Regions from separate parts of the Paenibacillus sp. FSL H8-0168 genome, predicted to be linked through region 1. Evidence: a T-box and tRNA genes for the amino acid it is inferred to sense, from the RefSeq annotation. Region 1 holds a T-box; the other regions hold tRNA genes.
The links. A T-box is a leader RNA that pairs with one kind of tRNA and senses whether it is charged. The one in region 1 lies ahead of leuS (leucine--tRNA ligase), so its partner is inferred to be a tRNA-Leu.
Positions count from the first base shown of each region.

Region 2: it encodes a tRNA-Leu, which carries the amino acid that the T-box ahead of leuS (leucine--tRNA ligase) is inferred to sense. The anticodon was not compared.
Region 3: it encodes a tRNA-Leu, which carries the amino acid that the T-box ahead of leuS (leucine--tRNA ligase) is inferred to sense. The anticodon was not compared.
Region 4: it encodes a tRNA-Leu, which carries the amino acid that the T-box ahead of leuS (leucine--tRNA ligase) is inferred to sense. The anticodon was not compared.

Region 1 is NZ_CP151948.1:3,947,603-3,950,826, reverse strand. Features, by position in the region: gene MHI21_RS17380 (S1-like domain-containing RNA-binding protein) at 1-97, shown strand, start outside; gene MHI21_RS17375 (class I SAM-dependent methyltransferase) at 101-874, shown strand; gene MHI21_RS17370 (tautomerase family protein) at 947-1,336, opposite strand; T-box leader at 1,521-1,777, shown strand; gene leuS (leucine--tRNA ligase) at 1,839-3,224, shown strand, end outside.
Region 2 is NZ_CP151948.1:2,065,457-2,068,680, forward strand. Features, by position in the region: gene MHI21_RS09755 (carboxymuconolactone decarboxylase family protein) at 55-384, shown strand; gene MHI21_RS09760 (hypothetical protein) at 525-1,061, opposite strand; tRNA gene MHI21_RS09765 (tRNA-Leu) at 1,284-1,368, shown strand; gene msrA (peptide-methionine (S)-S-oxide reductase MsrA) at 1,546-2,058, shown strand; gene MHI21_RS09775 (divergent polysaccharide deacetylase family protein) at 2,184-3,119, shown strand; gene MHI21_RS09780 (N-acetylmuramoyl-L-alanine amidase) at 3,094-3,224, opposite strand, start outside.
Region 3 is NZ_CP151948.1:1,473,935-1,477,158, reverse strand. Features, by position in the region: gene MHI21_RS06820 (hypothetical protein) at 154-549, opposite strand; cyclic di-AMP (ydaO/yuaA leader) riboswitch at 665-832, opposite strand; gene MHI21_RS06815 (glutathione peroxidase) at 1,299-1,784, shown strand; tRNA gene MHI21_RS06810 (tRNA-Leu) at 1,930-2,012, opposite strand; gene MHI21_RS06805 (urease accessory UreF family protein) at 2,275-3,000, shown strand.
Region 4 is NZ_CP151948.1:1,983,315-1,986,538, forward strand. Features, by position in the region: gene MHI21_RS09315 (hypothetical protein) at 1-300, shown strand, start outside; gene MHI21_RS09320 (GNAT family N-acetyltransferase) at 371-892, shown strand; gene MHI21_RS09325 (N-acetyltransferase) at 986-1,426, opposite strand; tRNA gene MHI21_RS09330 (tRNA-Leu) at 1,804-1,888, shown strand; gene MHI21_RS09335 (NAD(P)H-dependent oxidoreductase) at 1,982-2,512, opposite strand; gene MHI21_RS09340 (helix-turn-helix domain-containing protein) at 2,709-3,077, shown strand.

The DNA of each region.
Region 1 (3,224 bases):
GGGCAAGCTGATGAAGGAAGGAATGGTTACACAAAAGGAAAACTGGACCTACCTGGTGGAGAAAATGCCGAAACCGAAGGACGGGAATGGGGAATAAAAAATGGCTTCTTACCGGAAGTTTGCCTATGTGTATGATGAGCTGATGCAGGACATGCCGTACCCGGACTGGTTACGCTTTGCACGGCAGGCTTGGGATCAGTACGGTATGCCGCATACGGTGGCCGAACTGGGCTGTGGAACGGGTTCGATTACGATTCCCCTAGTTAACTCGGGCTTCGAAGTGTCTGGAATCGACTTATCCTCTGACATGCTGGCAGTAGCCCGTCGCAAAATGGAAACCACTCCCCAGGGACAGCGATTGTTTCGTGAGGGAAGCGTTCGCTGGATACAGCAGGATATGAGAGAATGGATTTTACCCGAGCCTGTGGATTCTGTAATTTCTTTTTGCGATTGTCTGAATTACTTGTTGGAGGAAGAAGATATAATTTCTACTTTTCTTAGAACTCATGCTGGACTGAAGCCTGGCGGAACCTTCTTGTTCGATGTACATCATCCCCAGACGTTTTTACGTTATGATGAAGAGCAGCCATTCGTACTGGATGATCGCTCTATCTCATATATCTGGACATGTGCGTTGGACACTCCCCGTTGTGAAATTGAGCATCATCTTAGTATCTTTGCGAAAGCAGAACATGAAGGACGCGATCTGTATCAGCGTTTCGAGGAAATTCATGTACAGCGTGCCTATGATCCAGACTGGATGAAAGCAGAATTGTCCAAAGCAGGTTTTCGTGATGTGAAGGTATATGCGGATTTTGAATGGGTAGAAGCAGAAGATGACGCGGCGAGACTGTTTTATGTTGCTGTAAAATAGTGAAGACTCATTGAGCAAATTTAGGAAAAGAAAGACGCTTTTCATGATGACATGAAGGGCGTCTTTTTGCACTCATATATTCACTTTATAGTTCAACTGAAGCTCATCACCCGGTACACCCCGAATACCCCAGTTCTGTTTGGGCGTTTCAAATATAGTAATCTCAAGATCCTGTGGAGCAATGCCAAAATGGTCCATAATTCGTTGGAATAACAGCTGGATGAGCTGCTTCTTAGCTTCTGTCGTTCTGCCTTCAAAGATACTGATTTCAATAATGGTGTACGCCTCAGAGCGACCATCGGCATATATAAAGTCTTCCTGATCCATAGGGAAAAAACGATGAAACCTCTTGTCTGGAGGGTATTTGAATGCATCCACCACAGCAGAATGAATCACCTCTGAAAGCTGCTTTTTGATTGGATTTAGAGCTTCTTTTATTCCGAAAATTTTAATCTGTGCCATGTCTCAGCTCACCTTTCTTATCTCAACTCAACTCAATTTGCATCAATTTAATTCGAAGTTATTATAAAACATTCGTATGCATGTGTCATGAACAATTAGTATGAAGAGGGTCTTTAACACCAAAGATAGTCCTTATTTGACTTTTTTCGCGGTTTTCAATATAATAGTGCCATTATTAACGGTTAAACAATCGCTGATGAGGAATAGTAGCTTTGTCTGGACATATAGAGAGCCGGCGGGTGGTGCAAGCCGGTTGACAGCGCAAAGTGAACTCGCCTCGGAGATATGCGTCCAACGCAGGAACGCCTTTACAGGTGCTTGTATCCTGTTATTAACCCGCATCGGATCACCTCCGTTATCAGGTGCAAAGGGAGTAGAACGCGAAGAACGCTTTCTGCTAACTAGGGTGGTACCACGGGAATATAACCTCTCGTCCCTAGCGCTGACACGCTACGGGATGCAGAGGTTTTTTTGTTGCATACCGTTTGAGGAGGAAAAGACAATGACAGACACACAGCCGAAGCACGGCTATCAACCGCAAAGTATTGAACCAAAATGGCAGAAATATTGGGATGAGAACAAGACGTTCCGCACCGGGGAAGAGCCGGGCAAACCGAAGTTTTATGCTTTGGATATGTTTCCGTACCCATCTGGAGCCGGCCTGCATGTAGGCCACCCAGAGGGCTACACAGCTACGGATATTGTTTCACGTTATAAAAGAATGCGCGGCTACAACGTATTGCATCCGATGGGTTGGGACGCCTTCGGTCTGCCTGCCGAGCAGCATGCGCTGGATACAGGGGAGCACCCACGCGAAATTACGGTGAAAAACGTAAATAACTTCCGCCGTCAAATCAAATCGCTCGGCTTCTCCTACGACTGGGATCGTGAAATCAGCACGACGGACCCTGATTATTACAAATGGACACAGTGGATCTTCATCCAGCTGTACAAGCGCGGCCTTGCATATGTAGCTGAAGTACCCGTGAACTGGTGCCCAGCGCTGGGAACAGTGCTGGCGAATGAAGAAGTTATTGACGGCAAGAGTGAGCGTGGCGGTCATCCGGTCGTCCGTAAACCAATGCGTCAATGGATGCTGAAAATTACGGAATACGCGGATCGTCTGCTGGATGATCTGGAGGAACTGGATTGGTCTGAGAGTATTAAGGATATGCAGCGGAACTGGATCGGTAAGTCTACCGGGGCTGAGGTTCGTTTTCCAATTGAAGGCTATGACGAGCAACTCACAGTATTTACAACCCGCCCAGATACACTGTTCGGCGCAAGCTACTGTGTGCTGGCACCAGAGCAGGAATTGGTGGATATTATCACTACGCCTGAGCAAAAGGATGCTGTACAACAGTACCGTGAACAAGCTGCTCGTAAAAGCGATCTGGAGCGTACGGATCTGGCCAAGGATAAAACAGGCGTATTCACAGGAGCTTATGCAGTGAACCCGGTGAACGGCGAAAAGCTGCCGATCTGGATTGCTGACTATGTACTGGCAGGCTACGGAACTGGAGCGATTATGGCTGTACCTGCTCACGATGCGCGTGACTGGGAATTTGCCAAGCAATTCGGATTGAATATCATTGAGGTTGTCCAAGGTGGAGATGTGGCTAATGAGCCATATACTGAGGATGGACCGCATGTCAATTCAGGCCCGCTGAATGGACTTACCAACGAGGAAGCGATTCCGAAGATGATTGAATGGCTGGAAGCCGAGGGCAAAGGACACGGCAAAGTCACCTACCGCCTGCGTGACTGGCTGTTCAGCCGTCAACGCTATTGGGGCGAGCCGATTCCGGTAATTCATCTGGAGGATGGAACGATCAAAACGGTTCCTGAGGACCAACTTCCGCTCGTACTGCCGGAGATGGACAATATC
Region 2 (3,224 bases), 1.9 Mb from region 1:
CTAAATCGGACACAGTAATGAAGGAAAATCCAACAGAGAGGACGTGCTGTGTCAATGACGGTTATGGACGAAAAAGTACATGCATACAAGGATCAAATCAGCCATTTGGAAGATCAGTTGCCCGAGGTAGTTCATGCATATCATCGTTTTACCGGAGAGTGCTTTCAAGCCGGCAGCTTAGATGAGAAAACCAAGCAACTGATTGCGCTAGGCATTGGCTTATTTGCCAACAATGAGGTATGCACGTTTTATCACGTGGACGAGGCGCGGTCCAAAGGAGCCAGTGATCAGGAAATTATGGAGACCATTGCTGTAGCCGCAGCAGTAGGTGGAGGACATGCTCTAAGCCAAGGGGTAACGCGTGTACAGAAGGCGTTGCAATAAGGCGAATCATTAATTGATGTGCTTATACTTCGTCATAGCGGTTATAGATCGATTTGGATATATGATGAATATGGAAAGGAGCTTCCGCGCACACTTGGTGTCTGCGGAAGCTTTTCTTTTGCGTGTTGGTTGTGCGGGGATTATGCTCTTCTGCTTGCGGCAAAAGCAGCAGGGCGAGACATTTTACGCTTATAAGCCAAAGAGGATGTAACCAAACTTCGTTCAACGATGCGTAGAGGTTTGGATGTTGTATTGTTTGGTAATTCGGGGCGATGTTTCTCTAGTAAAGGAAGGGCAGCTGTATGGGGCATAGAGGTTGAGAGCCCGAGATATGCTCGCATCCGCTCATACATTTCTTTGCGGAATGCTGGCATTGCCATACTGAACTGCTCTTTATTGCCTTTACTTATATAGGTGGCGTGAACGCCGGAGTGGTTTTGTTGTATGTCCAGAACATGAATGTGATATTTATTAAATTCATGTTTTATTTCAGACAGCAGGATCCCGGTACGATCTACACCTGCGTTAACCATTTCGACATAAAGACCAGGGGTTTTCAGCATACCGCTTTCTTCAAGAATTAGGCTGTCCCGCTCAAATACTTTTTGAATAAAGGTAAGGAGTAGATAACTTTTCACAAGAGACCATTCATGCTGAGTAGTATCTGAAGAGATCATAACCATTCACCGCCTTAGGAAAATGTGATGATAATTCATAACCGAATGAAGAAAAGGAACCTTCGTTTATGAGAACTTATGTTCTTATTTTAGTTTATTATTCCTTTTTTATCAAGAGGAAAATAACAAATATAAAAGGTTTGACATCTTGATATGAGCATGGTATGATCTATCTTGTCGCTAAGAAAGATTAATCTTTCGAGGATAAACGACAACTTATATGCGGTCGTGGCGGAATTGGCAGACGCGCACGGTTCAGGTCCGTGTGGGCTAACCCCCCGTGGAGGTTCGAGTCCTCTCGACCGCATCTATCAGAAAAGGTCTATAGAATTGCTCTCGTAGCAGTTTTAGAGACCTTTTTCTTATATTTCCAGGGATTTGCTCATAGTTTAAGCTGAACACGTTTCTTGTCTTCCCGCAAACTATGGATTTCCAGATATGATAGAAAATTTTAAGATGAAGTTATTGAAAGGTTGGATGTAAGATGGAGAAAGCGACTTTTGCAGGTGGATGCTTCTGGTGTATGGTGACTCCGTTTGAAGAACAGCCGGGCATTCATGGCATTGTGTCAGGATACACTGGAGGAACGATCGCCGATCCGACCTACGAGCAGGTTAAAACAGGAACTACAGGTCACTACGAGGTGGTGCAGATTACTTTTGAGCCTGAGCTGTTTCCTTATGAAAAGCTGCTCGAATTATATTGGCCGCAAACAGATCCTACCGACGGGGAAGGTCAATTTCAGGACCGGGGTACACAGTATAAACCCGCAATTTTTTATCATACAGAGCAGCAACGTGAGCTTGCACAACAGTCCAAGGAGCAGTTGGCACAAAGTGGACGCTTTGATAAGCCAATTGTAACGGAGATTCTTCCTGCTTCGATTTTTTATCCTGCAGAGGATTATCATCAGGATTACCACAAGAAAAACGTGAAGCACTATAAGGAAGATCGGGTCCAATCAGGTCGTGATGAATTTATTGATAAGAACTGGTAAGCGGCTTTAACATACGTTTCTACGCACGATAAGGCAGATCAGGGATTATTCCATGGATCTGCCTTATACATATTTAGACGACGTTACTCACACAATGAAGGGACAGAGAAGGAGGCTGACCTGCAATGAGTACACGACGGAAGCTGCACATGAGAAATATAATAAAAAAGGCTTTAAAGGAATCTCGCGCTCGGAAAGAGCCAGCTTATGTACCTGTATTCCATTCAAGCTCCAAAATGCGAAGAACCGTAGTACTCTGTATTTCGGTATGCATGTTATTCATGGTCTGTAGTACTGGTGTTGCAGAAGCAATAGACAAACAGGACGAGCCGCAAAAGATGGTTGCTGTCATTATTGACGATCTGGGAAACAATATGAAAGGAACTGAGCAAATTTTAAATTTACCCGTTAAGATTACCGTTGCTGTGATGCCCTTCCTGCCTACAACCAAGCAGGACGCTATGGAAGCGCATAAGCGCGGTCATGATGTCATCGTCCATCTTCCAATGGAGCCAAAGCAGGGGAAGCCCGAATGGCTTGGGCCTGGAGCAATTAAGGCTAATATGACGGATGAAGAAGTACGTGCGAAGGTGACAGCAGCCATTAAGGATGTTCCTTATGCGATAGGGATGAACAACCACATGGGTTCAAAGGTCACTTCGGATAAGCGCATTATGTCCATTGTTCTTGATGTTTGTAAGGAGCATGGACTATTTTTTGTCGATAGCCGTACTAATTATTGGTCAGTGGTCCCTGAGCTTGCCGCTAAAAAGGGAATGCCACCAGTACGAAATGATGTTTTTCTGGATGATGTCCATAACCTCGCCCATGTGAATCGGCAACTTACAAAAGTGGTTGAATGGCTGGATGAGCACAACACCTGCGTAACGATTGGGCACGTCGGCGTGTCTGGTATGTACACATCCTCCGCTCTTCATTCGTCGGTTCCCAAGCTAAAGGAGCACGCCAAATTTGTGGGTATTAGCGATTTGGTACGAGCTGTATGGGGATGGACGGGAGACCCAGCCACCAACACTACCATGCCGTCAGATGCGCAATAATGCCTTCGGCAATAGCTTCGGCAATGCTTTTTTGACCACGATCCTCGGAAAGTATAGCTCTGTCCTGTTCGTTACTGATAAATCCAGTTTCTACAATTACAGCAG
Region 3 (3,224 bases), 2.5 Mb from region 1:
TCACACCAGCGTACAAACAGCAGTATCACTCCATAACTCACAGCCATGACGAGCAGCATGTATATATCCATCATGTTTATACCCTCCGTATCGGTCTTCAGATCGCCATTCTTATTTCATCATAAAATCATAAAACAACTATGTTATAAGTGCTTATCCGTTCAGCAGAAAACCCACCTCTCCGTTCAATGTGTAGATCACATGGTCCGCTCCCAATCCCCGATAAATTCCTTGTGGATTACAGCCGTGTGTAATAACATAGATCGATTCCGATGTTAGTGGTCGACATATTTGTAGGAAACGGCAAGTCAGATTCAAGCTGTTCTCGAACAAATACACACTACCAATTTCTTTTTTTGGAAAATTCCATTTTCCCGCTTGCATGGTATTGATGCGGACAATGTGCTCCACACCCATTTTTTTGAGCTGTCGTTCCTCCTGGGCGCTATTCGTCAGAACTGCAAACGCCAATTTTTTGAAAATAAGCAATTTCACAAAACTTCTGCCCGCTTCATTCGGTGCAGTGACAATAATTAACCGACCTTCCATCAGTAGCTCCTCTCCCGGTATAAAAAGACAACAAAAAGAAGCCGAAGGAAAAAGGCTTTCCTCCGGCTTCTGACATATCCATGATAAAATAAACCATGGCTGCACACGGCGGTTTGTTGCCTCTCCCTGTACGCTTACGAGGTTAGCTGTCGGATTCGGACGTGAGAGTCGCCCTATTTCTGGCACTTGACCGGAAAATTCACCCCATGAGACACCCGGCAAGCCGTACAGTCTCGATTGGTTCCCCCGCTTTTGCAACTGCAAAATTCAGCGCTATAGACATTTCGTTGTTGCTTCATTCAAGTTAATTTGAAATTACGTCTTGAATCATACACCCGCGCATGGAAGACTGTAAAGCTCAACTGCGGGGTTATAAATCGGCCTTTAGAGCATAGAAGATTAATAATAACGCTTACAATGAAACTATGCTTCTCACAGCTCCTTCAATCTCTGTTTTTCATCCCTTTTTGAAAATGACAAGCATGTCAATATTGGCGTAGGGTAAAGCGTTTTTGGCCATTTTTTGTAAAAAGAGAAGAAAATACGCTATATGTACCAGCTAAACACCGATTGAACCCTCTTTTATAAGAAGAAACACCTTAATTCGCTTCATTTGCGGTGCGATTTACTGTTTTAAACAAAATACGATTTTACAGCGGCTAAAGGCTTGATACAGCTTTTCCAGACTTGCAACCTTGTTTTTAATTGCTTACAATTTAATTGTTGAATATTGAATAAGGAGAGATACTATGACCGTTTATGAATATGATGCGCAAACCCTGCAAGGGAAACAAATTCCGTTATCCACATATGAAGGGAACGTTCTGCTTATCGTGAACACTGCCAGCAAATGTGGGTTAACCCCCCAATACAAAGCGCTACAAGAGCTATATGACCAGTACCATGAACAGGGGCTCGAGATTTTGGGATTTCCCAGCAATCAGTTTGCCAAACAAGAGCCAGGTTCCAGCGAGGAGATTTCCGAGTTTTGCCAGATCAATTATGGGGTTACCTTTCCGATGTTCGCCAAAACAGATGTCAATGGCGATCAAGCACACCCCTTATTTCGCTACCTGACCCAAACAGCTCCGGGGGTGTTAGGGTCCAAAGCGATCAAATGGAATTTTACTAAATTCTTAATTACAAGAGAAGGTAACGTATTTAAGCGCTATGCACCGCAAACCACTCCAGATAAGCTGGCGGGAGATATAGAGAAGCTTTTGCAGCAAAACTGACATTCTTCATTATCACAGTTAATAAACGACCTGTTGCAACCGTGGCTTCCGTGGCTAAAGAATATAACGAAAAATGCTTAACAAAAAAAGCATCCCTTCACGTAAATCGTGTCAGGATGCTTTTTTAACTAGGTCTTGCATATAATGCGGTCGAGAGGACTCGAACCTCCACGGGCGTACGCCCACTACCCCCTCAAGATAGCGTGTCTGCCATTCCACCACGACCGCAAATCATAATGTAATGAGGCAACAGATTTATTATACTCTCTCATCAACTATTTGTAAACAAAAATATAATAATTATTTTATATGTTATTTTAACTAACATATATGAGCGATAAGAATATTTAATTTGACACAAAAGCTACTTAAATGTAAATATATATTACATATATTTCGAATATCTTTCGTCCCCCCAAGTAAAGAGTAAAATAACATAACATAAGGATTCACTTCGAGGAGGCGAACCGCCCTGCATAAAGGCAACCGCTTGCTGAACTATGCATTATTGTTGGACCCTTCCCTACCTGTTGGTGGCTTCACCCGTTTTAACGAACTGGAGAAACTATTCCGCAGCGGACATTTGAACAGTCTACAAGACCTGGAACATTACATGCTGGATGATTTGTATCCTCAATGTACAACCGTTGACGGCATGGCTATCAAAAGTCTGTATGTCGCCATCCAGCAGAATGACAGTTGGCGGATCGCTCTCATCGATAAGATGCTGCATACCCAACGTCCCTCCTTGCAGCATGTGAAGGAGTTTCGTCTATCCGGTCAGCGTCTACTCAAGCTCGCTAAGGCTCTTTATCCTTGGCTTGAATTTGACCAGTTGGAATCCATACTCATTCAATACAATGCGATTGGCACACTCGCTACCGTTCACACCTGGATTAACTTCCTCCTCGGAAACGATGTAGAACAGACCGTTCACGGCTATCTTAGCGCAGCGGTGTCCTTCTGTGTGGAAGATGCCTTCAAACTACTCAATCCTCCTTATGAGGAAAAGAACCCTCTTATGGAACGTATGACAAGCGAGCTGCTCTCTGCCTGGAAGAAGCTTAACCAACCTGAGCCAACTGCATCTCAGCGTCGCTTTCTTCACAGACATTGGTCCAGCTCCTACATCACTCTACCTCTTTATATGAGCTTGGATGAACCTAGACTGTCTTCCTCCCCAGGTCTATTCAAACGCCTTCCAGCATCCCCCTGATGCGTCGTTTCGCCAATGTGGTCACAACACGAAAAACACTCTGTCCCTTTCCTCAGGTGGCAGAGTGTTTTTTATCCACATATAATCGCAATTCACACCATTAGCAGACTCTAGACAGATTATCAGAACCACCTAGCACTTAATTAAGTAATTAATTCAACAAAAAGACGCATTTACGATTGTAAAAACACGTATAAAAGTGTATCATAGTGTCAGATGGTTAA
Region 4 (3,224 bases), 2.0 Mb from region 1:
GCGGAAATTTTGGAAATCAAAGATCAAACTCCGGGATGTGTCTTGTTGCTAAGTTTTTACATGGAAATTCGTGAGATTGAGTCACAATGTAGCCGGATTGAAAATATACTGACCGAAATTTGGAAGCCCGATCTTGGACCGGTACAAACGCTTAGTCAGATTTACGGAGAGAAGACATCTACATACCAAAATAGGATTGAACTCCGATTTTCCAGACAAATTAACGAAGATCAGATGGAAGACATTCCAGAGCTGTTGGAACACATATTGCTGACGCTTATGGAATTAAACAAGGTCTAAAGGGTTAGAGCCCTAATGCAAATGACATTAGTAGACCAACAAGTTAACGTTAGAGGAGTTGAAAGTATAAATGAATGAACTTGAATTCTCTCAAGTATATGCGATTATGGAGGCTTCTTTTCCTGAAACGGAATGCAGGACATTCGAGTCACAGAGGGCTCTGCTTCATCATCCATGTTATCGTTTACTTACCCAAAAGGACGAACAAGGGCAAACAATTGCTTTTTTGGCGGGATGGGAGTTTACAGATTTTCGGTTTGTAGAGCATATTGCCGTAGATTCGGCTATACGAGGTGGCGGGTTAGGTAAAGAGCTTATGAGCAAGTTTATTTCACAGTCCGGTAAACCGGTAGTACTGGAGGTTGAGCCACCAGTGGATGAATGGACTCGGAGAAGAATTGGTTTTTATGAACGTTTGGGGTTTCATCTGAACCATTTTGACTATGTACAGCCTCCTTTAAGAGAAGGACAGGCTGATCTGCGGCTTCAAATAATGAGCTATCCAGGTGCGCTGGCTGAACAGGATTTTGCTCCGTTTAAAGAGATTCTATATGCCGAGGTTTATGGCTTAAATAGGAGACTAGACACTTAGTTGTAATAGATAAAAGTAAAAGGCTCTGCTTACGCCGTATTTCTACGGGAGCAGAGCCTTTGTACTACTAGGCTAAAGGTGCTAGGTGCTTCATTATCGTTCATGTTTTGTCCATACCATTACAAATTCTTTCTCGTCAGTTTCGGCATCAACAGATTCCGCTTGAATGGTAAATCCATTTTTAGTATAGAAGTTAAATGCTTTCGTGTTCGACTGGTATACCTTTAATTGAATCTCATCATGTTGCTTCTTGATCCAATCTAGTAGTAACTTGCCATAGCCTTTTCTTTGAGAATCAACACGTATAAACAGAGCCGCCAAGTATCCATCCAACATGGAGACGAAGCCGCCAATGCTATGATCATCTTGTATGATAACGTAGTTTTGAGCGAGAGGAAGGTACCTGTTTTCCATCTCGGTAACTTGTGATGCCCAATACTGCGGAGCAATAAAATGATGGGCTTCTATGGAAGCATCTAGCCAGATGGCTGCCAACTCGTTGAGCTCTTCCACATTTGCGGGTCTAATCGACATCGTATCTCCTCTTTCACAGTGCAGTATGTAATCTTATAGATGATGCTGAAATAAAAAAGACCGTCCGAGGACGGTCTTTCTACCCGTGGCGCTTATTTAAAGCTTTGATCCGTATCCCGCGCCTCCGTCAACTCTGTAAATTAGAGAATAACGGACCGGGTAAGGGATACGCTCAACATGTGATTATTGATGTTGACGCACCTCCTTTCCTGATGGACCCATTTTACCATATCTGGTTTGTGATATCCAGTGATTTTCTTATATTTACGGAAATGATTCATAGAAAATATAATATAAAAATAGCTTGATTTTATGTTCTATGGAAGATATAATCTAAATTACCGTGATTGAAAAACATCGGTGTGAATACATAATATGCGGTCGTGGCGGAATTGGCAGACGCGCACGGTTCAGGTCCGTGTGGGCTAACCCCCCGTGGAGGTTCGAGTCCTCTCGACCGCATCATAGCCTAACATTTACAGGTTCTTGGATTGGCTGGATGCCACCAAGAGCCTGTTTTTATATGGTTAAGCTGCGCGTACCATTATAACTATTTTATTTATACTGAAATATATATTTAATATAGTCTTTTGCACTCTGATCAATGTCTTCGTCGCTTGCTTGAAACGAGGCTCCGAAGACAGCGAAATAGGGTAATGTTATGGCGCCAACATGCACTGCGCTTGCCTTAAAAGGTGCTATAACTTCATCTACAGTAAAAGAAACGGAACCAGTAGGTAAGTAATTTTCTTTTTTATCGCCAATGGACATGGCTATCCCTAGCTTCTTTCCTTTTAACTTATCACCCTTTGAACCATAAGCCCATCCATGGGTAAAAACATCATCGAACCACTTTTTTAATAAAGGAGGGTAACTATACCAATACAAAGGGAATTGAAATATGACATTATCGTATGCTTCAAGTAGCTGTTGTTCTTTCAAAACATCAATGCTCCAGTTTGGATACTCTTTATAAATCTCATGAATTGTAATTTCATTGGTATATTGAAGTAATTCTTGTTTCCATCTTTGATTTACTCTAGAATCTTCAATATTGGGATGAGCTAAAATCACAAGAGTTTTCATCATAAATCACCTTTCTTACGTAACATATTTGCCTTTGTAGATGCTCTATTATTATTCTGTATGCTTCAAAAAAGTAAATACACACAATAAAGTAAGATAGTTACTTGAAAGTATGCATTAGACTTAAAGTGAAGATATGCGATTATAGAATTAATTAGATAAACTTTGTTATTTTTAGCGTTGAAGAGGTGGTACTATGAAACAATATAATTTAGGCATAGAAGCAACACTTGAGATCATCGGAGGTAAATGGAAATCATTAATCATATGTTTATTAATGTCTGGTAGAAAAAGGACAAGTGAATTACAGCGTAGTATTTCAGGCATTTCTCAAAAGGTTCTTATACAGCAACTTCGCGAACTTGAAAAGGATGGTATCATAGGTAGACATGTGTATAATCAAATGCCTCCAAAAGTGGAGTATTATATAACGGAATATGGAATTACAGCAAATGAAATTATTGACTTAATGTGTTCTTGGGGAAGGGCTAATATCCAAATAAGACAACAGCAAGGAGAAGATGTGATGTTGTTAGAAAATGATTCAAAATCAATAGTGGAGTAAAAAAGCGTTGCAGACTATGATGTTTACGGTAGTTTTCTTCGGCTGTCTTCAAGTGTTATGTTATGTGTTGAGCCGCAAGCTGATTTGCTATATAGTTATGACTGGACAACCATTACATCCATATTAAATGAATGCTAAAGTAGGGGG